Regions from separate parts of the Dactylosporangium sp. NPDC051541 genome, predicted to be linked through region 1. Evidence: riboswitches for the same ligand, from Rfam matches in the RefSeq annotation. Region 1 holds a riboswitch; each other region holds the start of a gene.
What was found. Region 1 has a riboswitch for cobalamin ahead of ACIA8L_RS10490 (CbtB-domain containing protein). Riboswitches for the same ligand answer to the same signal wherever they lie in the genome.

Region 2: it holds a riboswitch for cobalamin, as region 1 does, so the genes downstream of both, cobN (cobaltochelatase subunit CobN) here and ACIA8L_RS10490 (CbtB-domain containing protein) in region 1, are expected to answer to the same signal.
Region 3: it holds a riboswitch for cobalamin, as region 1 does, so the genes downstream of both, ACIA8L_RS32025 (ribonucleoside-diphosphate reductase subunit alpha) here and ACIA8L_RS10490 (CbtB-domain containing protein) in region 1, are expected to answer to the same signal.
Region 4: it holds a riboswitch for cobalamin, as region 1 does, so the genes downstream of both, bluB (5,6-dimethylbenzimidazole synthase) here and ACIA8L_RS10490 (CbtB-domain containing protein) in region 1, are expected to answer to the same signal.

The regions. Positions count from the first base shown of each region.
Region 1 covers NZ_JBITDU010000002.1:525,541-533,082, forward strand. Annotated here, with positions in the region: gene ACIA8L_RS10485 (catalase) at 1-1,396, opposite strand, end outside; cobalamin riboswitch at 1,501-1,633, shown strand; gene ACIA8L_RS10490 (CbtB-domain containing protein) at 1,667-1,891, shown strand; gene ACIA8L_RS10495 (CbtA family protein) at 1,893-2,750, shown strand; gene ACIA8L_RS10500 (flavodoxin family protein) at 2,747-3,328, opposite strand; gene ACIA8L_RS10505 (TIGR03557 family F420-dependent LLM class oxidoreductase) at 3,329-4,267, opposite strand; gene ACIA8L_RS10510 (NADPH-dependent F420 reductase) at 4,277-4,891, opposite strand; gene ACIA8L_RS10515 (LLM class flavin-dependent oxidoreductase) at 4,888-5,916, opposite strand; gene ACIA8L_RS10520 (MarR family winged helix-turn-helix transcriptional regulator) at 6,004-6,459, shown strand; gene ACIA8L_RS10525 (hypothetical protein) at 6,514-7,542, shown strand, end outside.
Region 2 covers NZ_JBITDU010000003.1:919,622-927,163, reverse strand. Annotated here, with positions in the region: gene cobN (cobaltochelatase subunit CobN) at 1-2,235, opposite strand, end outside; cobalamin riboswitch at 2,295-2,424, opposite strand; gene ACIA8L_RS18440 (precorrin-3B synthase) at 2,526-3,587, shown strand; gene ACIA8L_RS18435 (precorrin-8X methylmutase) at 3,584-4,204, shown strand; gene ACIA8L_RS18430 (precorrin-2 C(20)-methyltransferase) at 4,201-5,712, shown strand; gene ACIA8L_RS18425 (cupin domain-containing protein) at 5,630-6,055, opposite strand; gene ACIA8L_RS18420 (hypothetical protein) at 6,196-6,657, shown strand; gene ACIA8L_RS18415 (hypothetical protein) at 6,667-7,542, opposite strand, start outside.
Region 3 covers NZ_JBITDU010000008.1:58,356-65,897, reverse strand. Annotated here, with positions in the region: gene ACIA8L_RS32045 (maleylpyruvate isomerase N-terminal domain-containing protein) at 1-237, shown strand, start outside; gene ACIA8L_RS32040 (hypothetical protein) at 300-1,676, shown strand; gene ACIA8L_RS32035 (maleylpyruvate isomerase family mycothiol-dependent enzyme) at 1,673-2,314, shown strand; gene ACIA8L_RS32030 (ABC transporter substrate-binding protein) at 2,469-3,395, shown strand; cobalamin riboswitch at 3,354-3,562, shown strand; gene ACIA8L_RS32025 (ribonucleoside-diphosphate reductase subunit alpha) at 3,716-6,145, shown strand; gene ACIA8L_RS32020 (ribonucleotide-diphosphate reductase subunit beta) at 6,163-7,140, shown strand; gene ACIA8L_RS32015 (response regulator transcription factor) at 7,238-7,542, shown strand, end outside.
Region 4 covers NZ_JBITDU010000016.1:143,944-151,485, forward strand. Annotated here, with positions in the region: gene ACIA8L_RS45680 (aminotransferase class IV) at 1-464, shown strand, start outside; gene ACIA8L_RS45685 (helix-turn-helix domain-containing protein) at 456-1,031, opposite strand; gene ACIA8L_RS45690 (class I SAM-dependent methyltransferase) at 1,079-1,948, shown strand; gene ACIA8L_RS45695 (TetR/AcrR family transcriptional regulator) at 1,945-2,622, opposite strand; gene ACIA8L_RS45700 (alpha/beta fold hydrolase) at 2,633-3,556, opposite strand; gene bluB (5,6-dimethylbenzimidazole synthase) at 3,591-4,217, opposite strand; cobalamin riboswitch at 4,256-4,465, opposite strand; gene ACIA8L_RS45710 (TetR family transcriptional regulator) at 4,475-5,041, opposite strand; gene ACIA8L_RS45715 (nuclear transport factor 2 family protein) at 5,129-5,527, shown strand; gene ACIA8L_RS45720 (sensor histidine kinase) at 5,537-6,619, shown strand; gene ACIA8L_RS45725 (response regulator) at 6,583-7,224, shown strand; gene ACIA8L_RS45730 (putative bifunctional diguanylate cyclase/phosphodiesterase) at 7,162-7,542, opposite strand, start outside.

The DNA.
Region 1 (7,542 bases):
TGGGGCGGTACGGTGCCACGCCGCCGTGCACCGCCTGCTGGTGGAAGCCGTCGCGGAGCATGTCGTTGACGGGCGCGTGCGGCCGGTTGATCGGGATCTGGTTGAAGTTCGGCCCGGCCAGCCGGGTGATCTGGGTGTCGACGTAGGAGAACAGCCGGCCCTGCAGCAGCGGGTCGTTGGTGACGTCGATGCCGGGCGGCAGGTGCCCGAGGTGGAAGGCGCTCTGCTCGACCTCGGCGAAGAAGTTCGTCGGGGTCCGGTCCAGCACCATGCGCCCGACCGGCTGCACCGGGGCGAGCTCCTCCGGCACGATCTTCGTCGGGTCGAGCAGGTCGACCCCGGCGAACGTCTCGTCCGGCGTGTCCGGGAAGACCTGCAGGCCCAGCTCGTACTCCGGGAACGCGCCGGCCTCGATGGCGTCGTAGAGGTCGCGACGGTGGTAGTCCGGGTCGACCCCGGCGATCAGCTGCGCCTCCTCCCAGGTCAGGGAGTGCACGCCGAGCTTGGGCTTCCAGTGGAACTTGACCAGGGCCGTCTCCCCGGCCGCGTTCACCAGCCGGAAGGTGTGGACGCCGAAGCCCTCCATCATCCGGTACGAGCGCGGGATGCCCCGGTCCGACATGTTCCACATCGTGTGGTGCTGGGCCTCGGTGTGCAGCGACACGAAGTCCCAGAACGTGTCGTGCGCGCTCTGGGCCTGCGGGATCTCGCGGTCCGGGTGCGGCTTGCCGGCGTGGATGATGTCCGGGAACTTGATCGCGTCCTGGATGAAGAACACCGGAATGTTGTTGCCGACGAGGTCAAAGTTGCCCTCCTCGGTGTAGAACTTCGTGGCGAAGCCGCGGGTGTCGCGCACCGTGTCGGCCGAGCCTCGCGAACCCAGCACGGTGGAGAAGCGGACGAAGACGTCGGTGCGCACGTCCTTGGCCAGGAAGGCCGCCGTGGTGACGTCGGCGGCGGTGCCGTACCCCACGAAATAGCCGTGGGCGCCGGTCCCGCGGGCGTGCACGACCCGCTCGGGGATGCGCTCGTGGTCGAAGTGCGTGATCTTCTCGCGGAAGTGGTGGTCCTGCATCAGGATCGGGCCGCGCGGCCCGGCCTTCAGCGAGTGGTCGGTGTCGCGCAGGCGGGTGCCGGTCGACGTGGTGAGGAACTCGCCCTGCTGCGCGTTGCTGATCGGCGGCGCCCCGGTCTTCGCCCCGGTGGGGCTGACCGTCTCCGGGGTTCCCTGCTCCTTGGACGGCGGCGGCGGGCCGGTCGGGTCGGTCGGCTCGGTCAAGGACGGCGTGACACTGCCCGGCTTGCCGGGCACATCGGGCGTCAGCGCATCGGTCACCTTGGCGGCCGCGGCCTCGACGACATCCTTGACCACCTCGGTTGGCTTGCGAGATTCCATATGGCCGCCGGTACCCGGGCGGATCGGGGCAAAACAATCCACCCGATCGATCAAGATCGTGAATCGCGGCACTGGCCGGGCCTGCGGATTGACGGCCGACGGTCGCTGCCCGTAGCGTCGGCGGTACTTGACGGCGACAGGAAGCCGGTGAAAGCCCGGCACGGTCGCGCCACTGTGAGTCGCACACCCCGAGGTGAGCGGTGAGTCAGACCCTCCGCCGTCAACTGCCACTGCACTAGAGGGACGCAAGATCCCTGAAGGAGGCTCCACATGAGCGTATCGTCACCGACCCCCGCGCCCGCCGCCGTCGCGACGCCGGTCGTCATCCCGCTGTCCCGGTCGCTGGTCTGGCTGGTCGGCACCGCCGCGTTCGCCGCCCTGCTCTACTACTTCATCGGCATCGACCAGGGCGCCGTCTCGGTCTTCGGCGCCGACGCCCACGTGCACGAGTTCGTGCACGACGGCCGGCACTTCCTCGGCTTCCCCTGCCACTGACATGGAGAAGCGCATCATCTTCCGCGGCGCCCTCGCCGGGCTCGCCGCGGGCCTCGTCGCGTTCGTCTTCGCCCGCATCTTCGCCGAGCCGCTGATCCAGCGGGCCATCGACTACGAGGGCGGCCGCGACGAGGCCCAGCACGCCCTCGACTCGGCCGCCGGCGTGGGCGGCGCCGACGAGCACGGCGCCGAACTGTTCAGCCGGACCGTGCAGGGCAACATCGGCATCGGCGTCGGCATGCTCCTGTTCGGCCTGGCCATGGGCGCCCTGTTCGCCGTCGCCTACATGATCTGCCTGGGCCGGGTCGGCAACCTGCGCCCCCGCAACCTGGCCGTCGCCCTGGCCGGGGCCGGCTTCCTGACGCTCGCCTTCGTGCCGTTCCTCAAATACCCGGCCAACCCGCCCGCGGTCGGCCACGAGGAGACCATCGGCCAGCGCAGCGCGTACTACCTCATCATGGTCCTGGCCTCGATCGCGTTCCTGATCCTGGCCGTCGTCCTGGGCCAGCGCCTCAAACCGCGCTTCGGCACCTGGACCGCCACGGTGCTCGCCGGCGCCGCGTTCGTCGTGGCCGCCGGGGTCCTGGGCTTCCTGCTGCCGACCTTCGGCGACCTGCCGACGAACGTCGCCGACTACGGCCGGCACGCCTCCGAAACCCCGCTGCCCCTGCGCAACGAGGCCGGCGACATCGTGTTCCCGGGCTTCGACGCGGACCTGCTCTACGAGTTCCGCCTCTACTCCCTCGGCGCGCAACTGCTCCTGTGGACCGTGATCGGCCTGACCTTCGCCCCATTGGCCGAGCGGCTCCTGGGCCACCGCCCGATCCGCGTGGAGGAGCCGACCACCGCCGCCGTCTAGTCGTCCTTGTAGGGGCTGTCGGCCAGGAGTTTGGCGAGATGAGCGGCGTGGGCGGCCAACGTCTTGGTCGCCGCGCCGGTCGTCTCCGGCTTCGGGCCGGCGTCGGCGTAGTCGAGCTTGCCCATCGCCTCGCCGACCCAGTATGTGCCGCCGCCCGCCGGGATCGTGAAGCCGACGTCGTTGAGGGCCTGGAAGACCTCGGCGGTGACGTGGTGGGCGCCGTCCTCGTTGCCGACCACGCCGACGACGCCGACCTTGCCGTGCATCGTCGGCTGGCCGATCTCGGCGTCGAGGCGCTCGAGGACGACCTTGCAGATCGACGCCGGCTGGCCCATCCAGATCGGGGTGGCGATGACCAGGATGTCGGAGCCGAGCAGCTTCGTGCGGATCTCCGGCCAGGCGTCGCCGTCGCCCTCGTCGGTGGTGACGCCGTACTTCACGTCGTGGTCGGCGACGCGGATGACCTCGCCGTCGACGTCGTGGTCGGCCAGGGCGGTGAGGATCTCCCGGCCGAGCAGCTCCGAGCTGGACGGGGCCGGTGACTTCTTGAGGGAGCAGACGAGCACGAGGGCGCGCATCTACAGGAACTCCTTCCGGTACAGGTCGATGAGCTCGGCGTAGTTCGGCCCGATGTTGGCCACGTAGACCTCGTCGAACCCGGCGTCCTCGTAGGCCTTGAGCTGCTCGGCCTGCTTGCGCGGGTCGGGGCCGCAGGCGATCGCGTCGGCCACCTGCTCCTTCGTGACCAGCTGGGACGCCTGCTCGAAGTGCTTCGGCGACGGCAGGACCTGGGACAGCTCGCCGGGCAGGCCGGAGTTCGGCCACAGCCGGTGCGCGATGTTCACACCCTCCTGCTCCGTCGCGGCGTAGCTGGCCTTGAAGCCGCCCTGGACCGGCTTGTCGCCGCCGCCGGCCGCGCGGAAGCCCTTGACGAGGTCCGCGTCGGGCATGGTGAGGATGTAGCCGTCGGCGATCCGGCCGGCGAGGTCCAGGGCCTTCGGGCCGAACGCCGACATGTACACCTTCGGCGGCGTCGCCGGGCGGGTGTACACCTGGGCCTGCTCGACCTCGTAGTGCGGGCCGCGGTGGTTGACGAACCCGCCGTCCCACAGCTTCCGCATGACGTCGACGGCCTCTTCCAGCATCTCCAGGCGCTCACCGGCCGACGGCCACCGCGCGCCGGTCACGTGCTCGTTCAACGCTTCACCGGTACCGACGCCGAGCACGAACCGGCCGTCGTGCAGGACGGCGCTGGTGGCCGCCGCCTGGGCCGTGACGGCCGGGTGGATGCGCTGGATCGGGCAGGTGACCGCGGTCGTGACGGGGATCGTGACGACCTGGCTCAGGGCCCCGATCATCGACCAGACGAACGGGCTCTGGCCCTGTTCGTCGTTCCACGGATGGTAATGGTCGGAGATCCACAGCCCCTGGAACCCGGCGTCCTGAGCCAGCCGGGCCTGCTCGATCAGCTGGGCCGGGGTGTACTCCTCACACGACAAGAAATACCCGATGCGCATGGGGGCCCATTACCCACCGAGCATCGCCCGTACCGTCTCCGCGTCCTCGTTCGCCCCGAACACCACGGTCCCCGGCTCCATCCGCACACCGGCCGCGAGGGGCCCCGCGACGACCGGGTCGAAGCCGAGGGCGTCGACGATCGCCGCGACCGCCGCCACGTCGTCCGGCCCGTCCCCGGCGACCGCGATCGCCCGCCGCCCGGGCGTCCCCGCCGGCCGCGCCCCGGCCTCGAGGTCGTGGTAGCCCATGTGGTTGAACGCCTTCACGACCCGGGAGCCGGGCAGGAACGCCTGCACCAGCTCGCTGGAGCGGCCGAGGTCGTCGCGGACCCCGTCGACCTCCCACCAGTAGTTCATGGCGTCGATGACGAGTTTGCCGGCCAGCTGCGCGACCGGCAGCGTGCGGTATCGGCCCAGCGGCAGCGCCAGGATCACGACGTCCGCCCCGCCCGCCGCCTCGGCCGCGGTCACCGCCTTCGCCCCCGGCGCGAGGACCTCGACGATGAGCGCGATCCGGGCCGGGTCACCGGAGCCGGCGATGCGCACGTCGTAGCCGGCGGCGACGGCGAGGCGGGCCAGCACGGTCCCGACCTTGCCGGCGCCCAGGATGCCGAGGGTGGTCATGCCAGCATGTCCCGGACCATCGGCATCACCTTGGTCCCGAACAGCTCCACGGAGCGCATCCGGGCCCCCACCGGCTGCGCGCCCGCGGTGTAGATGAGGTCGAACCGGCCCACGCCCAGGTCCTTGACCGTCCGGGCGATCTTGCGGGCCACGGTCTCGGGGCCGCCGATGTACAGCGAGCCGTCGGCGACCTCGGCCTCGAACTCACCCCGCCGCAGCGCGGGCCAGCCGCGCAGTGCGCCGATGCGGTCCCGGATCGTCTTGAACGGGCCGAAGAACAGCTCCTTCGCCTGCTCGTCGGTGTCCGCGACGAACCCGGGCGAGTGCATGCCCACCGGATGCGCGGACGTCCCGAGCTGGTCGGCGGCACGACGGTACAAGTGAAGATAGGGTTTGAAGCGGTTCGGGTCTCCGCCGATGATCGCGAGCATCAGCGGCAGGCCGTAGCGGGCGGTCCGGACCACGGACTGCGGTGATCCGCCCACGCCGACCCAGGTGGGGAGCCGGCCGGACTCGGTCTTCGGAAACACGTCGGCTTCAAGCAACGGCGCTCGTTTGGTACCGCTCCAGGTCACCGGCCGCTCGTCGAGCAGCTTGACGAACAGCTCCAGCTTCTCCTCGAACAGCACGTCGTAGTCGGCGAGGTCGTAGCCGAACAGCGGGAACGACTCGGTGAACGACCCGCGCCCGAGGATCACCTCGGCCCGGCCGCTGGAGATGGCGTCGAGGGTCGCGAAGCGCTGGAAGACGCGCACCGGGTCGTCGGAGCTCAGCACGGTCACGCCGGAGGCCAGCTTGATCCGCGAGGTCCGGGCCGCGATCCCGGCCAGGACGGTCTCCGGGGTCGAGATGGAGTACTCCGGCCGGTGGTGCTCCCCCAGCGCGATCCCGTCCACGCCGAGCTCGTCGGCGAGCACGGCCTCCTCGACGACCTGCCGGATCGCCGCGGCGTACGACAGCGGGGCCCCGGTGTGGTCGACCGGGACGTCCCCGAACGTGTCGAGACCGAACAACAGCTCGCTCATGGCCCTGCCCCGTTCCGTCGATGCTTGACGCGTCAATCATGCCCCGGATATGATTGACGCGTCAAGAAGATGGAGGTGACGCGGGTCATGCGCCGTTTACCAGCCCGGGACGAGCTCGCCGCGTGGCGGGAGTTCATCGAGGCGGCCGAGGCGCTGCGCACCGCGCTCGCCGCCCGCCTGCAGCACGACACCGGCCTGTCCACCGCCGACTACGCCGTCCTGCTGGCCTTGAGCGAGGCCGAGGGCACCCGGCTGCGCTCCTCGGAGCTGGCCGAACGGTGCGGCTGGGAGCGCAGCCGGCTGTCGCACCACCTGGCCCGCATGGAACGCCGCGACCTGATCCGCCGCGAGGACTGTCCCACCGACAACCGCGGCGCCGAGATCGTCCTGACCCGCCCGGGCGCGGCCGCCTTCCACGCGGCGACGGTCCCCCACCTGACCGCCGTGCGCGAACTCTTCGTCGACGCCCTGACCCCGGCCCAGCTCACCGCGGCGGCCGACCTCGCCGCCGCCCTGAAGTCCCGCCTAGCCCGCGACGCCTAGCCGCCCGGGACGACCGGCTTGCCCGGCGGCGCCGATGCATCGACAGTGGTAGGTATGGCGTCGACCGGTGAGCGGCTGGCCGCCGCGCTCGCCGGGCGGGACCTGCCGCCGCCCGGGTGGGGCCCGGCCCGGCTCGTCGTGGCCGCGGTGGCGCTGCTGCTGCACCTGACCGCCCTCGCCGCGCTGGCCGGCGGGGCCTGGCTGGTCGCGCGCGACTTCCCGAGCTTCACGATCCTGCCGGGCGTGGTCCTGCTGGCCTTCGGAGTGCTGCTGCTCCCCCGTCCGGAGAGCCTGCCGCGGTACTCCACGCGCCTGGACCGCACCCGCGCGCCCCACCTGTTCGCGTTCGTCGCGGCCGTCGCCGGTGCGGCCGGAGTCCCCGTACCGCACCTCATCGTCGTCGACGACACCTTCGACGCGGACGGCGGCACCACCGGGCTCCGGCGGCGGCGGTACCTGCGGCTGGGGTTACCACTGCTGGCCGTCCTCGACGCCGGCCAGTGCACCGCCCTGGTCGCGCACCAGCTGGCCCACACCACCACCGGCAACCCGCTGCGCACCGGGCTGACCGGCTCGGCCGACCGCAGCCTGACCGCCCTGATGGCGCTGTTCGAGCCGGGGCCGGACACCGCGCTGCGGGCGTTGCAGGACCCGGCGATCGTCAAGGCCGGGATGGGGACGCCGCCGCGGGCCGCGAACGGCAACGTCGCCGACGTCTGGTACGCCGAGCTACTCATCCGCCCGGTGCTCGCGGCGCTGCGCGGGCTGGCCGCGGCGGGCCGCCGGCTCCTGCTCACCCTGGCCGCGCCGGACGTCCACCGGGCCGAGTACCGCGCCGACGCCGTCGCCGCCGGGGTCGCCGGGACGGCCGCGACCCTGGAGCTGCTCGACGTACTCGCCCTGCGCGAGACGGTGCTGACGGTCCTGCGCCGCCACATCCGCGCCGCCGCCGACGACCGCCCGGACCCGCCGGCCTGGCGCACGCTGGCCGCCGACGCCCGGCGGCACTCGGCCGCGGCGCTGCCAGCGCTGCGCGCGGCATCGCCGTTCGCCGATCATCCGCCGCTCGAGTATCGGACCCGG
Region 2 (7,542 bases), on a different contig from region 1:
GATCTCCGTGGCCGCGAAACGCAAAACCCGCAACACATCAGGATTATCCGACAAATCCGAAATGTCAGATTTGTCCCAGCCGCGCGCCTCCATCGCCGCCACCAAAGCACGCGCCCGCGCCTCAACCTCGTCCACATTGGACCGTGAAACACTCGACTCGTCGAGACCGAGCGCCTCCCGCAGACCCGGCAGCGCGGCGACCTGGCCACCCCACATCTGGCGGGCCCGCAGCATGGCGAGGACGAGGTCGACGCGGGCCGGGCCGGACGGGGCGACGCCCAGCACGTGCAGGCCGTCGCGGATCTGCACGTCCTTGACCTCGCACAGCCAGCCGTCGATGTGCAGGATGAACTCGTCGAACTCGGCGTCGTGCGGGCGGTCGTCCAGGCCCAGGTCGTGGTCGAGCTTGGCCGCCTGGATCAGCGTCCAGATCTGGGCCCGGATCGCCGGCAGCTTCGCCGGGTCGAGGGCCGCGATCGTGGCGTGCTCGTCGAGGAGCTGCTCGAGGCGGGCGATGTCACCGTAGGAGTCGGCCCGGGCCATCGGCGGCACCAGGTGGTCGACGAGGGTGGCGTGGGCCCGGCGCTTGGCCTGGGTGCCCTCGCCCGGGTCGTTGACCAGGAACGGGTAGATCAGCGGCAGGTTGCCCAGGGCGGCGTCGGCGCCGCAGCCGGCCGACAGCCCGACGGTCTTGCCGGGCAGCCACTCCAGGTTGCCGTGTTTGCCGACGTGGACGACGGCGTGCGCGCCGAACTCGTCGGCCAGCCAGCGGTAGGCGGCCAGGTAGTGGTGCGACGGCGGCAGGTCCGGGTCGTGGTAGATGGCGACCGGGTTCTCCCCGAAGCCGCGCGGCGGCTGGACCATGACGACGACGTTGCCCCGCCGCAGCGCGGCCAGCACGATGTCACCGTCGGAGACGAACAGCTCGCCGGGGGCCGCGCCCCAGTGCTGCTCGACGCCGGCCCGCAGGCCCGCGTCCAGTCCCCCGAACCACTGCGCGTAGCGGGAGCCGGCGATCCGCACCGGGTTGCCCCGCAGCTGCTCCTCGGTGAGCCAGTTGACGTCCTGACCACCGGCGGCGATGAGCTCGTGGATGAGCGCGTCGCCGTCCTTCGGGAAGCCCTCCCCCAGGTCGTACCCGGCCTCCTCCAGCGCCGCCAGGAGCCGCACGACGCTGGCGGGCGTGTCGAGGCCGACGGCGTTGCCGATGCGGGAGTGCTTCGTCGGGTACGCGCTCAGCATCACCACGATCCGCTTGTCCTTGTTCGCCAGGCCCCGCAGCCGCGCGTGGGCGGTGGCGATCCCGGCGACCCGGCCCGCGCGTTCGGGGTCGGCGACATACACGGTGAGGCCGTCCTCGTCGATCTCCTTGAACGAGAACGGGACGGTGATGAGCCGGCCGTCGAACTCCGGGATCGCCACCTGGGTCGCGGTGTCCAGGGGTGACAGGCCGTCGTCGTTGGCGTCCCAGGTCTCGCGGCTGCTGGTGAGGCAGAGACCTTGCAGGATCGGCACGTCGAGGGCGGCGAGCGCGCCGACGTCCCAGGCCTCGTCCTCGCCACCGGCCTGGGCGGCGGCCGGGCGGGTGCCCCCGGCGGCCAGGACCGTCACGATCAGCGCGTCGGCCCGGCGCAGCGTGTCGAGCAGTTCGGCCGGGGCGGTGCGCAGCGACGCGGCATACACGGGCAGCGGGCGGGCACCGGCGGACTCGAGCGCGGTGCAGAGCCCTTCCACGAACGCGGTGTTGCCCGAGACGTGGTGCGCCCGGTAGTAGATGACGGCCACGGTCGGGCCGTCCACGTCGGCGGCGGTGCGCTCCAGGACACCCCAGGCGGGCATCTCGACCGGGGCGGCGAAGCCGTGGCCGGTGAGCAGGATCGTGTCGGAGAGGAAGCGGTGCAGCTCGGCGAGGTTGTCCGGGCCGCCGAACGCCAGGTAGGCGTGGGCCTGCGCGGCGAGACCGGCGGGGACCGTGGAGTGGCTCATGAGCTCGGCGTCGGGTGCCTGTTCGCCGCCGAGCATGACCACCGGCCGCCCCGTCGCCAGGAGTTTGTCGAAGCCGTCCGGCCAGTCGCGGTATCCACCGAGGAACCGGACCACGATCAGCTCGGCGCCCTCCGCGAGCCCGGTCAGGTCGTCGACGGCGGTGCGGGACGGGTTGGCCAGCCGCCAGCCGGCGCCACTGGCGCGGGCGCTGAGCAGGTCGGTGTCGGACGTGGACAGCAGCAGGATCACGCCGGTGTTCCTCCCTCGGGGTCCGCGCCCCAAGTCGGTGGTCGGTTCCGGCGGCGGAGAAGTCTCCTGGCTCCCGAAGAGACGGTCAGGCGACACAGGCCTCGTCGGTCAAGACGCAGTCGGCCTGGCGCCGGGTCGGGCTCCCCGGTGACAGTGGCGGGACCGCCCCGGACTCGCACCGGGTTCCTTCCACTCGTCGCCGTGCTCACAGCGCCGTCAACTCTCCTTGAACGGCCCGTACCCCGTCAAGCGAGCGTGGTGCACCTCCGTTGCGCAGGTAGTATCCGGCCGTGCCACCTGCGACCCGACGTGAGCTCTCGGACCGGTGCCCGGGTGCCGTCCAGGTCCACGCGGCCGCGGACGGTGGCCTGGCGCGCGTCCGGCTGCCCGGCGGGCGGATCACCGGGCCCCAGCTGGCCGTCCTGCGCACCGCCGCGGCCGAGCTCGGCGACCCCGCACTGGAGCTCACTTCGCGCGGAAACGTGCAGGTCAGAGCCTTGCCGCCGGGAGCCGAGAGCGAACTGGCGGCCCGGCTCACCGACGCCGGGCTCCTCCCCTCGGCCACCCACGAACGGGTCCGCAACATCGTCGCGAGCCCGCTGAGCCCCGCCGTCCGGCCGCTGGTCGCGGAGTTCGACGCGCTCCTGTGCGCGCAGCCCGCCCTGGCCGCGCTGCCGGGCCGGTTCCTGGCGACGATCGACGACGGCCGCGGGGACGTGACCCCGCTGCTCGGTGACGTCGGCCTGCACGATGCCCAATTACTTCTGGCGGGGGTACCGACTGAGGCCCGCGGCCGCCCCGAGCTGCTCGTTCGCGCCGCGGAAGCGTTCCTGGCCGAGCGGGCCGCGCAGCACTCCAACGCCTGGCGGCTGGCCGAGCTGGTCGACGGACCGCGCAGCGTCGCCGCCCGCCTCGGCACGCGAATCGCGGCTTTTGCCCCGAACCGCAGCGACCCGCCCGCGCCCGGGGTCCACGGCCCGTCCGCGGTCCTGGCGGTGCCGCTCGGCCTGCTCACCGCCGCCCAGTCGGCCGCCCTGGCCGCGCTGGAAGAGATCATCGTCACGCCGTGGCGGACCGTTGTCGTCCCGGCCGCGGCCATGGCCGACGCTGTGGAGTCCGGGCTCGTCGCCGACCCCACCTCGCCGTGGGCCGGAGTCACCGCCTGCGCCGGCCGGCCCGGCTGCGCCAAGTCGCTCGCCGACGTCCGCGCCGACGCCCGGGCCGCGGTCGCCGCCGGCACCGCCGAGCCGGCGCACTGGGTCGGCTGCGAGCGCCGCTGCGGCGCACCGAAGGGAAGGCACGTGGAGATGGTGGCAACGCCGACCGGCTACGAACGTGGTGTCGTGGCGTGACCGAGTACATCCGCGACGGGGCGGAGATCTATCGGCGGTCGTTCGCCACCATCCGGGCCGAGGCCGACCTGTCGGGACTGCCCGCCGATGTGGCGCAGGTGACCGTGCGGATGATCCACGCCTGCGGCCTGGTCGACCTGCCGGCCGACGTCGGCTACTCCCCCGGCGTCGTGCGGGCGGCGCGGGCCGCGCTGCGCTCGGGTGCGCCGATCCTGTGTGACGCCGAGATGGTCGCCTCCGGTGTGACGCGGGCGCGGTTGCCCCGGGACAATGACGTTGTGTGCACGTTGCGGGATCCGGCAGTACCAACGCTGGCTCTGGAGCTTGGAAACACGCGCAGTGCCGCCGCGCTCGAACTGTGGCGGGGACGGATCGACGGGGCCGTCGTCGCCATCGGCAATGCCCCGACCGCGCTGTTCCGGCTGCTGGAGCTGGTCGCCGAGGGGGCCGGCACGCCCGCCGCCGTGCTCGGCATCCCGGTCGGGTTCATCGGCGCCGCCGAGTCGAAGGCGGCCCTGGCCGCGTCCGGCCTCGAACACCTGGTCGTGCACGGGCGCCGGGGCGGCAGCGCGATGACGGCCGCCGCCGTCAACGCGATCGCGAGCGAGAAGGAATGAGCACTGTGGACAGTGGGCGGCTTTACGGCGTCGGGCTCGGGCCGGGCGATCCGGAGCTGATGACGGTGAAGGCGGCCCGGCTCATCACGGCCGCGCCGGTCGTGGCCTACCACAGTGCCCGCCACGGGCGCAGCATCGCCCGGTCGATCGCCGCGCCGTACCTGCGGCCGGACCATATCGAAGAGGCTCTCGTCTACCCGGTGACCACCGAGGACACCACCGACTACCGGGGCGTGATCGAGGAGCACTACGACGCCTGGGCGGCCCGCCTGGCCGCGCACCTCGACGCCGGCCGCGACGTCGTCGTCCTGTGCGAGGGCGACCCGATGTTCTACGGCTCATACATGCACATGCACAAGCGACTGCGGCATCGGTACCCCACTGAGGTCGTCCCCGGCGTGACGTCCGTGGCGGGCGCGTCGGCGGTGCTCGGCCGCCCCCTCGTGGAGCGGGACGAGGTCCTGACCGTGCTGCCCGGCACCCTGCCCGCGGACGTGCTGGCCGAGCGCCTGGCCGCCACCGACTCGGCCGCGGTGATGAAGCTGGGCCGCACGTTCGGCAAGGTCCGCGACGCCCTCGAGCGGGCCGGCCGGCTGGACGAGGCCTGGTATGTCGAGCGGGCCACCACCACCGGCGAGCGCGTCGCCCCGCTGTCCGATGTGGACGCCGACTCGGTGCCGTACTTTTCCATCGCGATCCTGCCGTCCCGCGTCCACGACGAGACCGCCGCACGGCTGGCGTCGGCTCCGGCCGAGGTGCGGGAGGGTGAGGTCGTGGTCGTCGGGCTCGGGCCGGCCGGCCGCGACTGGCTCACCCCGGAGGCGCAGGCCGCCCTGGCCGCCGCCGACGACCTCGTGGGCTACGGGCCGTATCTGGCCCGGGTCCCCGGCAACCCCCGGCAGCGCCGGCACGCCTCCGACAACCGCGTCGAGGCCGAGCGGGCCGAGTTCGCCCTGTCCCTGGCGCGGGACGGCCGCCGGGTCGCGGTCGTCTCCTCCGGCGACCCGGGCGTGTTCGCGATGGCCGCCGCCGTCCTCGAGGTCGCGGCCGAGCCGCGCTGGAAGGACATTCCGGTCCGGGTCCTGCCCGGCCTGACCGCGGCCCAGGCCGTCGCCAGCCGGGTCGGTGCGCCGCTCGGCCACGACTTCTGCGTGCTGTCCCTGTCGGACCGGCTCAAACCGTGGGACGTCATCGCCGGGCGCCTCGAGGCCGCGGCCCGGGCCGACCTCGTCATCGCCGTCTACAACCCGGGCTCGAAGTCGCGGACCTGGCAGGTCGAGGCGGCCAAGGCGCTGCTGCTGGAGCACCGCGCGGCCGACACCCCGGTCGTCCTCGGCCGCGACGTCGGCGGCCCGGAGGAGTCGGTGCGGGTGGTGCGCCTGGCCGACCTCGAACCGTCCGCGGTGGACATGCGGACGCTGCTCATCATCGGCTCGTCGCAGACCCGCCGCCAGGACCGGGACGGGGCCGCGCCGGTGGTGTGGACGCCGCGGCGATACCCCGCCTAGCGGCCAGCTCCTCGTCGGGCACCAGGGTCAGCATCGGCTGGCCCGGATTGCACAGCATGGTGACGGTGAACCGGACCGGGACGTCGTCGCGGTGGTTGCCGTCCTGGAAGTGGATGACGTCGCCGCCGGGCTCCCAGAACACCTCACCCGCCTTGATGATCCGCGGCGGCGCGCCCTCCAGCTCGAAGACCATCTCGCCCTCGAGGACGTAGCCGAACGCCGGGCCGCTGTGCCGGTGCGGCGGGGTGCCGGGGTCGCCGGGCGGATACTCGACGACGACCGTCATCACGTGCGCACCCACCGGCAGCGCGGGCGGTTCGATCTCCTGCAGGACCGTCAGCATGGCCTCGGCGCTACCCGCGGCCGCGCCGGCGAAGCTCGCCGCCGCGGGTGAGGTCGGGTAGACGACAGAACCGCGAAGAACGCGTTGTCCGCTTTAGGGTGCTCCTCGGCGACAACGCCGAATTCCAAAAGGGGCAGACTTTGAGCGACTACGACGACGGCGGACAGATCGACGAGACGTACACCGGCAACGACCAGCCCGACACCTACGGCCACGGTCAGGACGTGGACTTCGGGCAGTTCTCGACCGGCCAGGAGCACGACGCCCTGGACCAGCTCCACCACGCCGGTGGCTCCGAGGCCGACCACGACAGCCAGTTCGGCGTCTTCGAGCAGGACCACCACGCCCAGGAGTCGACGGACTTCGCGCAGGGCAACCACGTCGAGATCGAGCAGCACGGCGGGCACCTCGAGCAGGACAACTTCACCAACTTCAGCCACGACGCGTCCGAGGACGACCACGTCTTCGCGGCCGAGGGCTCGGAGTCCTCGCACCAGGCCGAGTTCAACGAGCTCGACGCCCTGCAGCAGCGCTTCGACGGCGCCTTCGCCGAGGGCACCGAGGTGCACACCGAGGGCGGCCCGAGCGTCACCTCCAGCTGACGCGGTCGCTCAGTCCCCGGCCGGGCGCACGCCGACCCGGCCGGGTCGCATCGCCAGGACACCGGCCGCGAACACGAGTGCCACGACCGCGCCCGCCCACGCCAGGCCCGGATAGCCGGCCGCCGCGGCGAGCGGACCGGACAGCCCGCCGCCGGCCGCGGCCGCCGCGCCCATGCCGACCTCGCCCCAGGCCTCACCGCGGACCCGGGCCGTCCCGTGCGCGCCGGTCACCAGCAGCGTGCTCCCGGCGACGAGGCAGCAGTTCCAGCCGGCCCCGAGCAGCACCAGCCCGGCGACCATCGCCCGCGGCTCCCCCGCGGCGACGGTGATGCAGGCCAGCATGAGCACCGACGCCCCGAGCCCGGCCGTGCGGGCGGCGCCGGCCGCGGCGACGAGCCGGGTGCTGAGCACCGACGGCGCGAACATCCCGGCGATGTGGGCGCTCACCACGGCACCGATCGCCGTCCGCGATGCTCCGGTGTGGGCCAGGTGTACCGGCGCGAAGGTCATCACACCGACCATCACGAGGTTCGCCGCGGACAGGATGGCCAGCCCGGCCCGGCCCCGCGCCCCGATGCCGCCCGCCGCCTCGGGCGTGACCGGGCGGCCGCGGACCGGCCGGTAGCACAGGGCGGCCAGCACGAACCCGGCCGCGGCCACGACGTAGGGGTCGGCCACCCCGAGCAGCAGCGGCCCCGCGACGGCCCCGGCGGCGGTGGCGGTGAGGACGGCCGTCATCGTCCCGCCGTGCTCGGCCGCCGCGTAGCGGGTGAGCATGACCGCCGTGTTGCCGGCCCCGGACAGCAGCGTCCCGGCCAGCACGAGCGGCAGGCTCCCGAGGTGCGCGGCGGCCACGACGACCGCGCAGCCGCCCGCCGCCGCGAG
Region 3 (7,542 bases), on a different contig from region 1:
AAGGTGCTGGCCGTGCCGGACCTGGTGGCGACGTTCGTGCTGGAGGCGGTCGTGCACCACTTGGACATGACCGTCGCGTTTCCGGCCGCGGCGCCGCCCGCCCGCGCCGCCGTCGAGCTGGCCGGACGCACGCTGGCGGATTTGGCGGGTGAGGAGTTGCCGATCTCGGTGGAGGTCGTGCTGGAGGCGACCGGTCGGACCTCGTCCGAGCGGCCCTCGTTTCCGCTGCTTGGCTAGCGGGAGACTACAGATGTAGTTTAGTGGCCGGTGACGGTTGAGTGTGGGGTGATGGTGATGTGATGGCGTCGGTGGTGACGGTGACGGTGACGGTGACGGTGACGGTGACGGGGACGGTGGCGGCGACGGGGACGGTGGTGACGGTGGCGGTGGCGGGACGGCGTGAGCGGCTGCTCGACGCGGCCATCGAGGTCATCGGCGCGGGCGGCATTCGGGCGCTCACGCACCGGGCCGTCGACGCCGCCGCCGAGCTGCCCTCCGGTTCGGCGTCCAACCTGTTCCGCACGCGCGACGCACTGATCGGCGGTGTCGTTGAGCGTTTCGCCGAACGTGAACGCGCGACCTGGGAGCGAATCGCCGCCGATGCGCGCCCGGCGTGCGCGCGCGAACTGGCCGACGTGCTCACCCACTTCGCGCATGTGAGCACGAACGAGCAGCGAACGCTCACCCTCGCGCGCTACGCCATCCTGGTGGAGGCCGCGATCCGCCCGGAACTGCGCGCACACCTGCTCGCCACCGGTACGCGGGTGAACGAATGGGCAACGGCCTGGACAAGGACCGCCGGCTCAGCCGACCCCGCCCGTGACGCACCGCTGATCATGAACTACTGGACCGGCCTGGTCCTGCACCAACTGGCCATCCCCGACCCCGAGTTCAACCCAGCGACCCGGCTGCGCACGCTGGTCGAGGCCGTAATCGCAGCCCCGCGCGCCGATCCACGCACAGCCCCGCACACCGACTTCGTCACCGATCCGCGCACAGCCCCGCGCGTCGATCCGCGCACAGATCCGCGCACAGATCCGCGCACAGAGCCGCGCACAGAGCCGCGCGTCGATCCGCGCACAGATCCGCGCACAGAGCCGCGTGTCGATCCGTGCGCAGACCCGCGCGTCGATCTGCGCGCAGACCCGCACACCGACTTCGTCGCCGATCTGCGCGCAGACCCGCGCCTCGATCCGCGCGCAGACCCGCACACCGACTTCGTCGCCGATCCGCGCACGGACCCGCGCCTCGATCCGCGCGCAGACCCGCACACCGACTTCGTCGCCGATCCGCTAACGGACCCGCGCGTCGATCCGCGCACGGACCCGCGCGTCGATCCGCGCGCAGACCCGCACACCGACTTCGTCGCCGATCCGCGCGCAGATCCGCACACCGACTTCGTCGCCGATCCACGCGTCGATCTGCGCGCAGATCCGCACACCGACTTCGTCACCGATCCGCGCGTCGATCTGCGCGCAGATCCGCACACCGACTTCGTCGCCGATCCGCTCACTGGCTCGGTCTCCGATACACCCACCGGTCCGCTCACCAACTTGTTCACCGAATCGCCCACCGGTCCGCTCGCCAACTCGTTGAACGATCCGGTCGTCGGTCCGCTCGCCGATTCGCTCGACAATCCAGTCGCCGATCCGGTCATTGCTCAGGAGGCGCTATGACTTCTCTTTGGTCCACAATGGACGACCAGCGGGCGGCCGTGGCCGATCTGCTGGAGTCGCTCACCCCCGACGAGTGGGGGCGGCCATCGCTGTGCGCGGAGTGGACAGTGCGCGACGTCGCCGCTCACCTGACCATGCAGCAATTGTCCGTGCGCGACATGATCGTGCGCACGCCGATCATCCTGCGCGCGAAGGGCGACATGAACCGCGCGATCCGCGACATGACCACCGCGCAAGTGCACACGCACACCGACGCCGAGCTGATCGCGCTCATCCGCGCATCGATCGGTTCGCGCAAACACACAGTCGGCGTCACCCGGTACGAAACGCTCACCGACATCCTCGTGCACACCCAGGACATCGCGCTCCCGCTCGGCCGCACCATCGCCACCCCGCCCGAGGCGGCCGCCGCAGCCGCGACCCGGATGATGACAATGCACTGGCCGCGCCCGTTCCCGATCAAAAAGCGCCTTCGGGGGTACGACCTGATCGCCACCGACACCACATGGCGCACCGGCACCGGACCGCGGATCGAAGGCCCGATGGGCACACTGCTGCTACTCGTGTGCGGCCGCCCGATCGCCCTCGACCACCTCACCGGCGACGGCGTGCAGCCCCTTCGTGCGGCGCTACAGTGATAGCCAGGTGCCCGGTTTCGCTGCTCCCCGCGGCGACCGGGGTCGTCTAGGCCGTTGGCGCGTTGGTGCTGTTCGTGTGTGGCCGCCCGGTCGCCCTTGACCACCTCGCCGGCGGCGGTGTGCAGGCCATGCGTGCGGCGCTACGGTCGTAGGCATGCGCCTGGTTTCGCTGCTCCCCTCGGCCACCGAGATCGTCTACGCCCTCGGGCTCGGCGACGACCTCGTCGGGGTCACGTTCGAGTGTGACGAGCCGGCGGCCGCGCGGCGTGACAAGACGATCGTCGTCGGCGGCAAGGACACGAAGGGCATGACGCCGGGCGACATCGACGCGTACGTGCGCGCGCAGTTCACCGCCGGGGCCGACCTGTACACGCTGCACGCCGGAGCCCTCGCCGCGCTCGCCCCCGACCTGATCCTCACCCAGGACCTGTGCCGGGTCTGCGCGCTGCCGTCCGGGCACGTCGAGGACGCACTCGAGCACCTCGGCTGCCGCGCCGACGTGCTTTCGCTCGACCCGCACACACTCGACGACGTCCTGGACACCATTCGTGCGGTCGGCGAACGCGCGAGTGTGAGCGAACGTGCCGAGGCACTGATCGCGCGGCTGCGGGCCCGGCTGCGCGCGGTCGCGGAGCGGGTGGCCGGACGCGCCCGGCCCCGGGTGCTCGTCGTCGAGTGGGTCGATCCGCCGTTCACCGCCGGCCACTGGGTCCCCGACCTCGTCACCGCGGCCGGCGGCGAACCCGTCGCGGCCCGGCCCGGGCAGCGGTCGGTGGAGACCGACTGGGCCGAGATGGTCGCGGCGCGGCCGGACATCGTGGTCGTCTCCCCGTGCGGTTACCACCTCGACGGCGCCGCCGAGCAGGCCGCCCTGGTCGCCCCGAAGTTCCCCGGCGCGCAGGTCTGGGCCATCGACGCTGACGGCCTCGTCGTGCGGCCCGGCCCCCGCCTGGTCGACGGTGTCGAAGCCCTCGCCGAGATCATCCATCCGCGACACGCCACAACTTCTAGTGGCGTGCATTCGCAGCCGTCCCCATATATGGTGTTGATCGCAGCTGGTTCGGTCGCTCCTCCAGGGTGACCGAGGCAAGAGGGAACCCGGTGCGAATCCGGGACTGCCCCGCAGCGGTGAGTGGGAACGACCGCCGTCATCAGCACTGGGCGCGATCACGCCTGGGAAGCGACGGCTATTAGGCATGCGCTCGACGCCCACGAGTCCGAAGACCTGCCAGCGCGCCGCACACCCGACGTGGGTGCGCGGCGGTCGAAGGCCGCGCGGGACGGCCGACGCCACCAGCCTGGGCCCCAACAGCGGCGTCGGCGCATGCCGCCGCGGGGCACGGGCGGCGTCCCCGCGTGCCCGTTCGACCGTCCACAGTTGAGGGACGAGAGGGAACGCGGATGCGGGTTGATGTGCTGCCGGTCGAAGCCGGCGCGGTTGTGCGCGCGGTCGAGCGCTGGGCGGGTGACCTCGACGAGGTCGACCCGTTGCGCGTCGCGAACCGTACGGTCGGCGGGCTGCCGGCCGGTGCCACCACCGACGAGCGGGACCGGCTGGCGATCCAGACGGCGGCCGAGCTGATCGGCGAGGAGCCGCAGTACTCGCGGCTCGCCGCGCGGCTCCTGGCCGAATACGTGCACCGGGAGGTGCGCGGGCAGGGCGTCACCAGCTTCAGCGAATCGATCGCATACGCGCACCAGCAGGGGCTCATCGGCGACGTGACGAACACGTTCGTGCAGGGCAATGCGCGCGAACTCGACGAGGCCGTGGACGTCGCGAACGACCTGCGGTTCGAGTACTTCGGCCTGCGCACCGTCGCCGACCGCTATCTGCTGCGCCACCCCGAGACCCGGCTGGTCGTGGAGACGCCGCAGTACTGGCTGCTCCGGGTCGCCTGCGGCCTGTCCACGACACCCGCGGAGGCGATCGGCTTCTACCGGCTGATGTCGTCCCTGGCCTACCTGCCGAGCTCGCCGACGCTGTTCAACTCCGGCACCCGGCACACGCAGATGTCGTCATGCTTCCTCGTCGACTCGCCGAAGGACGAGCTCGACTCCATCTACGAGCGCTACCACCAGGTCGCGCGGCTGTCGAAGTTCTCCGGCGGGATCGGCATCTCGTGGTCGCGCGTGCGGGGGCGGGGTGCGCTGATCCGCGGTACCAACGGGAAATCGAACGGGATCGTGCCCTTCCTCAAGACCCTGGACGCCGGGGTCGCCGCGGTGAACCAGGGCGGGCGGCGCAAGGGGGCCGCGTGCGTGTACCTCGAGCCGTGGCACCCGGACGTCGAGGAGTTCCTGGAGCTGCGCGACAACACCGGCGAGGACGCCCGCCGCACGCACAACCTGAACCTCGCCAACTGGGTCCCGGACGAGTTCATGCGCCGCGTCGAGGCCGACGAGGACTGGTCGCTGATCGACCCGACCGACGCGCCGGACCTGCCCGACCTCTACGGCGAGGCGTTCGACACGGCGTACCGGATCGCCGAGAAGCGGGCCGTGCGCACAGTCCGGGCGCGCGATCTGTACGCGCGCATGATGCGCACGCTCGCGCAGACGGGCAACGGCTGGATGACGTTCAAGGACGCGTCGAACCGCTTGTCCAATCAGACCGGTGCACCCGGCAACACCGTGCACCTGTCCAATCTGTGCACCGAGATTGTCGAAGTGAACAGTGACGACGAGACCGCGGTGTGCAACCTCGGCTCGATCAACCTCGGCGCGCACGTCACCACCGACGGCGTCGACTGGGTGAAGCTGCGTGCGACCGTGCGCACCGCGGTCACCTTCCTGGACCGGGTCATCGACATCAACTACTACCCGTCCACGCAGGCGGCGGCCTCCAACCCGCGCTGGCGCCCGGTCGGGCTGGGCCTGATGGGCCTGCAGGACGCGTTCTTCACCCTCGGTATGCCGTTCGACTCCGCCGCGGCGCGGGAGCTGTCGACGCGTGTGCAGGAGGAGATCTTCCTGACCGCGCTGGAGACGTCGGCCGGCCTGGCCGAGCGGTTCGGGTCGCACCCGGCGTTCGCCGAGACCCGCGCGGCCGCCGGCGTCCTGCACCCGGAGCTGTGGGGGACGCCGGTCGAGGGCGAGCGGTGGGCGGCGGTGCGGGCCCGGATCGCGGCGACCGGCCTGCGTAACTCGCTGCTCATCGCGATCGCACCGACGGCGACGATCGCCTCGATCGCCGGCTGCTACGAGTGCATCGAGCCGCAGGTGTCGAACCTGTTCAAGCGCGAAACCATGTCGGGGGAGTTCCTGCAGATCAACACGTTCCTGGTCCGGGAGCTGAAGGCGCGCGGCCTGTGGACGGCCGAGATCCGCGACCAGATCAAGCGGGCTGACGGTTCGGTGCAGGGGATCTCGGCGCTGCCTTCGGAGGTGCGGCATGTGTACCGCACCGCGTGGGAACTTCCGCAGCGAGCGCTCATCGACCTGGCCGCCGCCCGCGCGCCCTTCATCGACCAGTCGCAGTCGCTCAACCTGTTCATGCGCGCGCCCACCATCGGCAAGCTGTCCTCGATGTACCTGCACGCCTGGAAGTCCGGCCTGAAGACGACGTACTACCTGCGCTCCCGCCCGGCCACCCGAATCCAGCAGGCGACCGTGCCCGTCCTCGCACCACCGACCCCGCCCGCCACCGCGCAATCGACCACAGCCGTCCTCATGCAACCGCCCGCGCCCGTCACTGCGCAATCGGACAGTGTCGTCGGCGTGCAACCGCCCGCGCCCGACATTGCGCAACCGGTCGTGGTCGTCGGCGGGGCGGCGGACGTGGCCGTTGCGTGTTCGCTCGAAAACCCCGAGTCCTGCGAGGCCTGCCAGTGAGCCTGCTCGATCCCGGTATGGACCTCACGTTGCGGCCCATGCGGTACCCCCAATTCTTCGGCCGTTTCAAGGACGCCATCAAGAACACCTGGACGGTCGAGGAGGTCGACCTGCACAGCGACCTGCCCGATCTGGCCCGCCTGACGCCCGCCGAACGGCACCTGGTGTCGCGGCTGGTCGCGTTCTTCGCCACCGGTGACACGATCGTGGCGAACAATCTGGTCCTGAACCTGTATCAGCACGTGAACGCGCCCGAGGGGCGGCTGTATCTGTCCCGGCAGCTGTTCGAGGAGGCCGTGCACGTCCAGTTCTACCTGAATCTGCTCGACACCTACGTTCCGGACGAGTCCGAGCGGTTCGCCGCGTTCGCCGCGGTCGAGAACATCCCGTCGATCCGGCGCAAGGCCGAGTTCTGTTTCCGCTGGATCGACTCGGTGTTCGCGCTGCGATCATTGCGCACGCGCGACGATCGGCGCGCGTTTCTGCTCAATGTCATCTGTTTCGCGGCGTGCATCGAGGGCCTGTTCTTCTACGGTGCGTTCGCGTACGTGTACTACCTGCGTTCGCGGGGGCTGCTGCACGGCCTGGCGTCGGGCACGAACTGGGTGTTCCGGGACGAGTCGATGCACATGGCCTTCGCGTTCGACGTCGTGGAGACGGTGCGGGCAGAGGAGCCGGACCTGTTCGACGACACGATGGCCGCCGAGGTCCGGGCCATGCTGGCCGAGGCCGTCGAGTGCGAGGTCCAGTTCGCCGCCGACCTCCTGGAGCAGGGCATCTCCGGGCTGCCGCTCGCCGACATGCGCGAGTATCTGCAGCACGTCGCCGACCGGCGGCTGGCGATCCTGGGCCTGGACCCGATCTACGGCAGCGGCAACCCGTTCGCGTTCATGGAGCTGCAGGACGTGCAGGAATTGTCCAACTTTTTCGAGCGCCGCGTGTCCGCCTATCAGGTCGGCGTCACCGGTGTTGTCGGATTCGACGACGAGTTCTGACCCCTATGTGACCGCCCGGCGCCGGACCGTGAAAAAAGGCGCCGGGTGTCACTTTCTGGTAGCCGACGATCTGCCCGGGCTCGTAGCATCGTGACCCATGCGCGTGCTGGTGGTGGAGGACGAAACCTATATGGCGGAGGCGATTCGCGACGGTCTGCGCCTCGAGGCGATCGCGGCCGACCTCGCCGCCGACGGTGACACTGCGTTGGATCTGCTGAGCGTCAACGCCTACGACATCGCCGTGCTCGACCGTTACCTGCCCGGCGCCTCCGGTGACGAGGTCGCCGAGCGGATCGTCGCCTCCGGCAGCGGCCTGCCGATCCTGATGCTGACCGCCGCCGACCGCCTCGACGACAAGGCGTCGGGGTTCGAGCTCGGCGCCGACGACTACCTCACCAAGCC
Region 4 (7,542 bases), on a different contig from region 1:
TCGTGCGCCCCCCGTCGTCGCCCCCGCCGTCCCCGCTGCGGCTGCGTTCGGTCCCGTACGAGCGCCCCGCGGCCCACCTGAAACACGTGGGCGGCTTCGGCCAGGTCTACTACGGCCACCAGGCGGAGGCCGAGGGCTACGACGACGCGTTGCTGACCGACCGCACGGGCGCGGTGTGCGAGTCGGCGATCGCGAACGTTGCCTTCTCCGACGGCACCACCGTCACCTGGCCGACCGCCCCTCACCTGCCGGGCATCGAGATGCAGCTTCTCGAGCCCCGCCTGCCGTCCCGCCGCGCCCGGGTCGCCCTGGACGAGCTGAAGACCTACCGCTCGGCCTTCACCTGCAACTCCATCGGCGTGACCGCGGTCGCCCGGATCGACGACGTCGACTTCACCGTCGATGGGGCCCTGATGGCCCAGGTCGCCGACGCCTTCGCCGCCGTCCCCTGGGACCTAATCTAGTTTGCGCAGGTGGGTGCGGCGGCCGTCGTGGTCGAAGATGCCGAGGATCTCGGCCGGGCCGCCCTGGGCGCCGAACGCGTGCGGGACCATCGTGTCGAACTCGGCCGCCTCGCCGGTCTCGACGAGGATGAGGCGTTCGTTGAGGCGGAGCGCGATCGTGCCGGTCAGGACCGTGAACCATTCGAAGCCGGGGTGGGCCTTGAGCTGGTCCGGGCCGGGGAGCGGGCGTTCGATCCGCATCTTCGCGACGGTGGTGCCGCCCGGTCCGGCCTCGTGCCGCAGCGTCCATGTCGTCATCCCGCGGTCGGGGTCGTGGCGGGGGCGGATGACGACGTCGGCGTCGCCGGACTCGACGAGTGCGTCCAGGGACGTGCCGAGGGCGCGGGCGATGGCGGTGAGCTGGTCGAGGCTGATCCGCCGGTGGCCGGTCTCGATCCGGCTGAGGGTCGACGGGCTCAGGTAGCAGGCGGCCGCGAGGTCGTCGAGGGACATGCCGAGGGCGCTGCGCAGGCCCCGGATGCGGCTGCGGACGAGCGCGTCGAGGTCACCGTCCCGGTCTTGCTTCATACGCAAGATGCTATGCGATTGCGGCAAGGCGTGGCTACAGTCGCCGTATGACGCACGGTCACCACCACGGCCAGCACGGCCACGGACACCAGCACGGGCACGGCCATCAGCACGGGCACGAGCACAACGAGGGCCTGGCCGAACTCCTGGAGCTCGACGCCGAGGTGCTGCACGACTACCACGCCGGCATCGTCGCGTGGGTCCGCGGCCAAGGCCCCGCCGCCCGCATCGCCGACCTGGGCGCGGGCACCGGCGCCGGCACCCTCGAGCTGCTGGCCCAGTTCGACGGCGCCACCGTCACCGCCGTCGACAGCGACGACGCGATGCTGCACCGGCTGACGGCCAACGCCGCCGCCCGCGGCTTCGCCGGCCGGGTCCGCACGCTGCGGGCTGACCTCGACACCGGCTGGCCGGCCGACCTGACCGGCCTGGAGCTGATCTGGGCCGCGAACTCCATGCACCACATGGCCGACCCGCCCCGGGTCCTGCGCGACATCCGGGCCGCCCTGGCCCCGGGCGGCCGCCTGGCGATGTCGGAGCTCGACTCGTTCCCCCGGTTCCTGCCGCCCGGCGACGGCCTGGAGGAGCGCACCCACCGCGCCATGTCCCGCCGCCGCGAGCAGGACATGCCGCACATGGGCGCCGACTGGGACGTCCTGCTGGCCGAGGCCGGCCTGAAGATCCGGGCCGAACGCCGCTTCGAGGTGACCCTGACCCCGCCGTTCCCGCCGGCCGCGCTGCGCTACGCCCAGTCCTCGCTGCGCCGCACCCGCGACGCCCTGGCCGACGACCTCGACCCGGCCGACGTCGAGGCCCTGACCGCCCTGGTCGCCGACGACGGCCCCGAGTCGCTGCACCACCGCGGCGACCTCACCGTCCGCGCCGCCCGCACGGTCTGGCTGGCCGAGCCGGCCTAGGTCCCGGCCCGGCGCGGCCACCGGTCGAAGCCGTCCAGCAGCGCGGCGAGGACCTGCTCGAACTGTTCCTGCGGGCGGTGTCCGCCGGTGATCGCCCGGGCCAGGTTCGGGTAGTCGCCGAGCAGCACGGCCGCGTCGGCCGCGGCGGGCACCGGGCCGCCCGCCGGGTCGCCGGTCTCGGCCAGGACGTGCCCGATCGTGAACGACCGCAGCGCGTTGACCATGACCAGCAGGTCCCGGTCGGCGAACCCGGACCGGCCGAGCGCGCCGAGGGCCCGGTCGGCGACGCCGAGGACGGCCGGGCTGTAGGCGGGCCGGGTCGCGACCAGCGGCACGACGTGCGGGTGCCGCCGCAGCACGTCGTACAGGCCGCGGGCGAACGCGGCCAGGATGTTGCGCCACCCGCCGTCCGGCCCGTCGATGTCGACGTCGAGCTCCGCGTAGGCGGCCTCGATGACGCCGTCGAACAGGGCGCCCTTGTTCGGCAGGTGGTGGTAGAAGGCCATCGGGTTGACGCCGAGCTCGGCGCCGAGCTTGCGCATCGACAGCCCGGCGGGCCCGTCGCGGTCCAGGATCGCCAGCGCGGCCCGCACGATGTACTCGCGGGTGAGCGCCGGGCGGACCGGCCGGCCGGTGGCGTCGGTGGCCAGGGGGCGCTTCGCGGCGGGCGGCATGCCGTCGACCCTAACCGGCGAGGATCGCGCGCAGTGCGGCCGTCCACGGCCCGGCCCGGTCGAAGTAGGAGGTGTGGTGGCCGGGCATCGTCACCGCCTCGGTGCCGAGCCGTTCGGCCAGGACCAGTGCGGGTCGCCCGTAGTAGCGCCCGGCGGCCCGGGTGATGGCGCCGACGGCGAAGACGACCGGCACGCCGGCGAGGGCGGCGAGGTCCGGCTCGTAGTGCACGAACGGCCGCATCTCCGTGCGGACGAAGAACGGCTGGTTCGCACCGACCCGATCGCCGAACCCGGCCGGGTGCGCGGCGTAGGCGGATACCGGGATGCCGGTCGTCAGCGCGAACACGAACATCCCGGCCGCCGCGCCGCCGACGCGGGTGATCGGGCCGGTGATGGCGTCGAACACGCCGAGCCAGCGGTCCCGGTCCGGCAGGACGGTGAGAACCGGCGGCTCGTGCGCGACAACGGCGTCGACGGCGGCCGGGAAGGCCCGGGCCACCTCCAGGGCGATCGTCGCCCCGCCACTGTTGCCGAACACGAGCGCCGAGGAGTGCCCGGCCGCGCCGAGCACGGCGACGGCGTCCGCGGCCTGCTGCGTCACGTCGAACCGGCCCGCGTTGCGCCCGGTGCTGCGCGAGTTGCCGCGCCGGTCATAGGTGATGACCTCGAACTCGTCCGCGAGCAGCGCCGCCGGGTAGGTGTAGAACCCGGCGTCGCCGCCCCCGCCGGCGATCATGAGCAGCGGCGTCCCGCTCCCGCGCACCTCGTAGTAGAGCTCGTCCCCGTCGGCGCTGGCCCGCCCGGTGCGCACCGGCACCCGCTCCGCGAGGGCGGCCACCCGGGCCAGCTCCTGCGCCGGGGACCGCCGCGGATTGCCGCCGAACATGCCACCAACGCCCCGCACGACAGCCCCGGCCACCGCCCAACTCGTCATACGCCGTATAGTAGCTATACGACGTATAAACGCGCTAGCCGCCCCAGTGGTTCTCGTGGCGGACCTGGTCGAGGGGTGCGCGGCGGCGCCAGCCGTGCCGCTCCAGGTCGGGCACGTCGGCGAGGCGGCTGACCGGGCCGAGGCAGAGCCACGCCACGGGCCGGATCGCGGCCGGGATGCCGAGCAGGTCGCGGAGGAACTCCTCGCGGTAGAAGGACACCCAGCCGACCCCGAGCCCTTCCGCGGTCGCCGCCAGCCAGAGGTTCTGGATGGCCAGGCACACCGAGTACAGCCCGGCGTCGGCGATCGCGTGCCGCCCGAGGACCGCCGGCCCGCCCCGCGCGGCGTCGTAGGTGACGACCACCGACAGCGTCGACTCGAGCACCCCGTCGATCTTGATCCGGGCGAACCGCGCGGCCGCGTCGCCGTCGAGGGTCGCCGCGAACACGTCCCGCTCATGGGTCACGTGCTCGTGGAACGCCGCCCGCAGCTCCCGGTCGCGGACGACGACGAAGTCCCACGGCTGGGTCAGGCCGACGCTCGGCGCGGCGTGCGCGGCGGCCAGCACCCGATCCAGGGTGGCGGCGGGCACCAGGGCGCCGGTGAACTCGCCGCGCACGTCCCGGCGGCGGTTGATGATGTCATACAGGTCATGCGTCATGGGCAGGCTCCCGCTGCGCTCCGGCCCCGGGGCGGTCCCGGGGCACTCAAGCGCGAGGCCGGTCTTCGGACTCCCGGATCAGCACCAGACCACCCGCCTTCCCGGCCCCCTGCGGAGGGCCAGTGGCTACGCGAACGCGTGTGGGTGGCGGCTCCCCGGTCACCGCGGCGGGCCCGTCCCGGATTCGCACCGGGTTCCCAGATTCTCCCCGCCGTCGCCGGCCGGGCACCTCGCATCAGTACATGCCGGTCGGGACTCTACCCGCGGCCCGCCTCCGGGTCGGCGGCCAGGGCGGCCACGCACGGCCGGAGCAGCTCGACGATCCTCGCCGGGTCGGCGGTGGCGAGCTCGTCGGAGCGGATCAGATGGCGGGAGGCGGTGATGCCGAGCATGATCGCGCTGATGATGGCGGCCCGCAGGCCGGCGTCGTCGGCGGGGATGGCCTGGGTGATCTGGCTCTGGTATCGGGCCGCGCCGCCGCGGACGGCTTCGGCCGCCTCCGGGTTGGTCAGGACCGAGCGGAGGATCGCGAGGGAGGCGGCCGGTTCGTCGGTCAGGCGGCCGGCCAGCGCGGCGAGGATCTGCTCGGAGGCCGGGCCGGGCGACTCGGCGAGGTCGGGGACGGGGGCGGTGTCGATGACCCGCCGGAACAGTTCCTGTTTGGAGCCGAAGTAGTAGGTGACCAGACCCGCGTCGACGCCCGCGGCGGCGGCCACGGCCCGGATGGTCGCCCGGTCGTATCCGTCGGCGAGAAAGATGCCGGCGGCGGCGGTGAGGATCCGCGCCTCGGTGTTCCGGCGCTGCTCGGCCCGAGGTGTGGTCATTGCCGGACTCTACCGGTGTTGCCACGCGGGCGGTCCCGCCCTACAGTCGTTTCATTGGACGCATGTCCAATGAAACGGGGAGGCCGCATGTTGACCGATGTCCTGGCCCGGCGCCGCGAGCTGATCCTCGGCGGAAACGCCGACGGGTTCGCCGACCTGTTCGCGGCCGACGCGGTGATCGAGATGCCGTTCGGCGGGCCGCCCGGCGCCCCCACGCGGCTGGCGGGCCGCGAGGCGATCCGCGCCTACTCGCGGCAGGTCATGGCCGCACCGCTGCGGCTGGAGGAGTACGAGGTCACGACACTGCACCGGGCGGCGGACCCGGAGGTGGTGATCGTCGAGATGCGCACGTCGGGGGTCGTGACCACGACCAACCGGCCGTTCACCGCGATCGCCGTGCAGATCCTGCGCATCCGTGACGGGCGCATCGTGCACGTCCGCGACTTCCCCGATCCCCGCGGCCTGCAGGGCGCCCTCGGCGATTAGGGTGCGGGGGTGCGTCGCGTGGCTCTGCTCCTGCTCAAGGTGCCGGCGGTGGTGCTCGTCCTGCTGCCGCCGCTTGCCCTCACGCACCTGTACGGGGCGCTCACCTTTCCGGCGCTCGTCGCGCTCGTCGCCGGGAGCCGGGGGCTGGCGCAGGTCAGCCGCCGGTTGCAGGGGATCGAGCCGCCATATCCGGTGCGGCCGCAACTGCGGAAGGCCGAGCTCGGATGGTACTTCACCGGCTACGACTACCACCGTCAGCGCCCGATCGCGGTGCTGTCGCTGTGGTTCAACTGGATCGGGCGGGACCCGGCGACCTGGCGGGACCTGGCCTGGCTGGTCACCGACCCGCTGGTCGGGACCGTGCTGCTGCTGACCGCGCCGCTGCCGCGCCACGCGCGGTGGACGAAGGTCCTGCTCGGCCCCAACCGGCTGAGCGTTCGGGTCCGGGAGCTCGCCGACAGCCGCGCCGAGGCCCTCGACGCGCAGGCGGCCGAGCTGGAGCGGATCGAACGCGACCTGCACGACGGGGCGCAGGCGCGGCTCGTCGCGATCGGGCTCACGCTCAGCATGGCGCAGCGGGCGCTGCGGGAGCGGCCCGACGACGCCGACGCGCTGCTGAGCGAGGCCCGGGCGACCGCGTCCGACGCGGTGCGGCAGCTGCGGGACCTCGTCCACGGGATCCGGCCGCCGGTGCTGACCGAGCGGGGGCTCGTCGACGCGCTGCGGCTGCTGGCCATCGAGCATCCGCTGGCCGTCGACGTGGTGGCCGACGTGCCGGGGCGTCTGCCGCCGCCGCTGGAGTCGGCGCTGTACTTCGCGGCCTCGGAGCTGCTGACGAATGTGGCCAAGCACGCTCAGGGCAGTACCGCGGCGATCGAAGTTGTCCACAATGGACAGCAACTCACCCTGACCGTCACCGACAACGGGGTCGGCGGGGCGGACGCCGGGAGCGGGTCGGGGCTGGCCGGTGTGCGCAAGCGCCTGCGGGCGTTCGACGGTACGCTCACCGTCGGCTCCCCGCCCGGCGGGCCGACCGTCGTCACGCTGGAGGTGCCGTGCGCGTCGTCCTCGCCGAAGACCTCTACCTCCTGAGGACCGGCATCGAGCGGATGCTGCAGAGCTACGGGTTCGAGGTCGTCGCCGCCGTCGACAACGGGCCCGACCTGCTCGACGCGCTCCTCACGCACCGGCCCGACGTCGCCGTCGTCGATGTGCGGCTGCCCCCGACCAACACCGACGAGGGGCTGCGGGCGGCCCTGCAGGCCCGCGAACAGGTACCGAATCTGCCCGTGCTGATCCTGTCGCAGTACGTGCAGCAGCTCTACGCCCGGGAACTGCTCGCCGGCGGCGGCGGGGTCGGCTACCTGCTCAAGGACCGGGTCTCCGACACCGACGAGTTCGTCGACGCCCTTCGTCGAGTTGCCGGCGGGGGTACTGCCATCGACCCCGACGTCATCGCCCGGCTCCTGGCGCCGGGGCGGGCACCGTCCGGGCTGACCGGGCGGGAGCTGGACGTCCTCGCGCTGATGGCGCAGGGGCTGTCCAACGCCGTCATCGGCAAGCGGCTCTTCCTGAGCGAGGGGTCGGTGAGCAAGTACACGACCCAGATCTTCACCAAACTCGGCCTGGACCAGTCACCGGACACCCACCGCCGGGTCCTGGCCGTGCTCGCCTACCTCGAGAACCAGGCCGGCTGAGCGGCGGTCGGCCTGCCGGGCGAGCAGGTCGGCGACACCGTCGGCGCTCATCGGCTCGGCCAGGTGGTAGCCCTGGCCGAGGGTGTAGCCGAGGTCGCGCAGGACCGCGGCCTGCTCGGCGCTCTCCACCCCTTCGGCGACGGTGTCCAGGCCCAGGGCGTGTGCGAGCTGGATGACGGCCCGGGCCACGGCCTGGCGGGCGTCGGCCGCGGCGGGCCGGCCGTCGTCGATCTCGATGCCGTCGACGAAGGACTTGTCGAGCTTCACGATCGCGGCCGGGAACGCGCGCAGCAGGCTCAGCGACGACTCGCCGGTGCC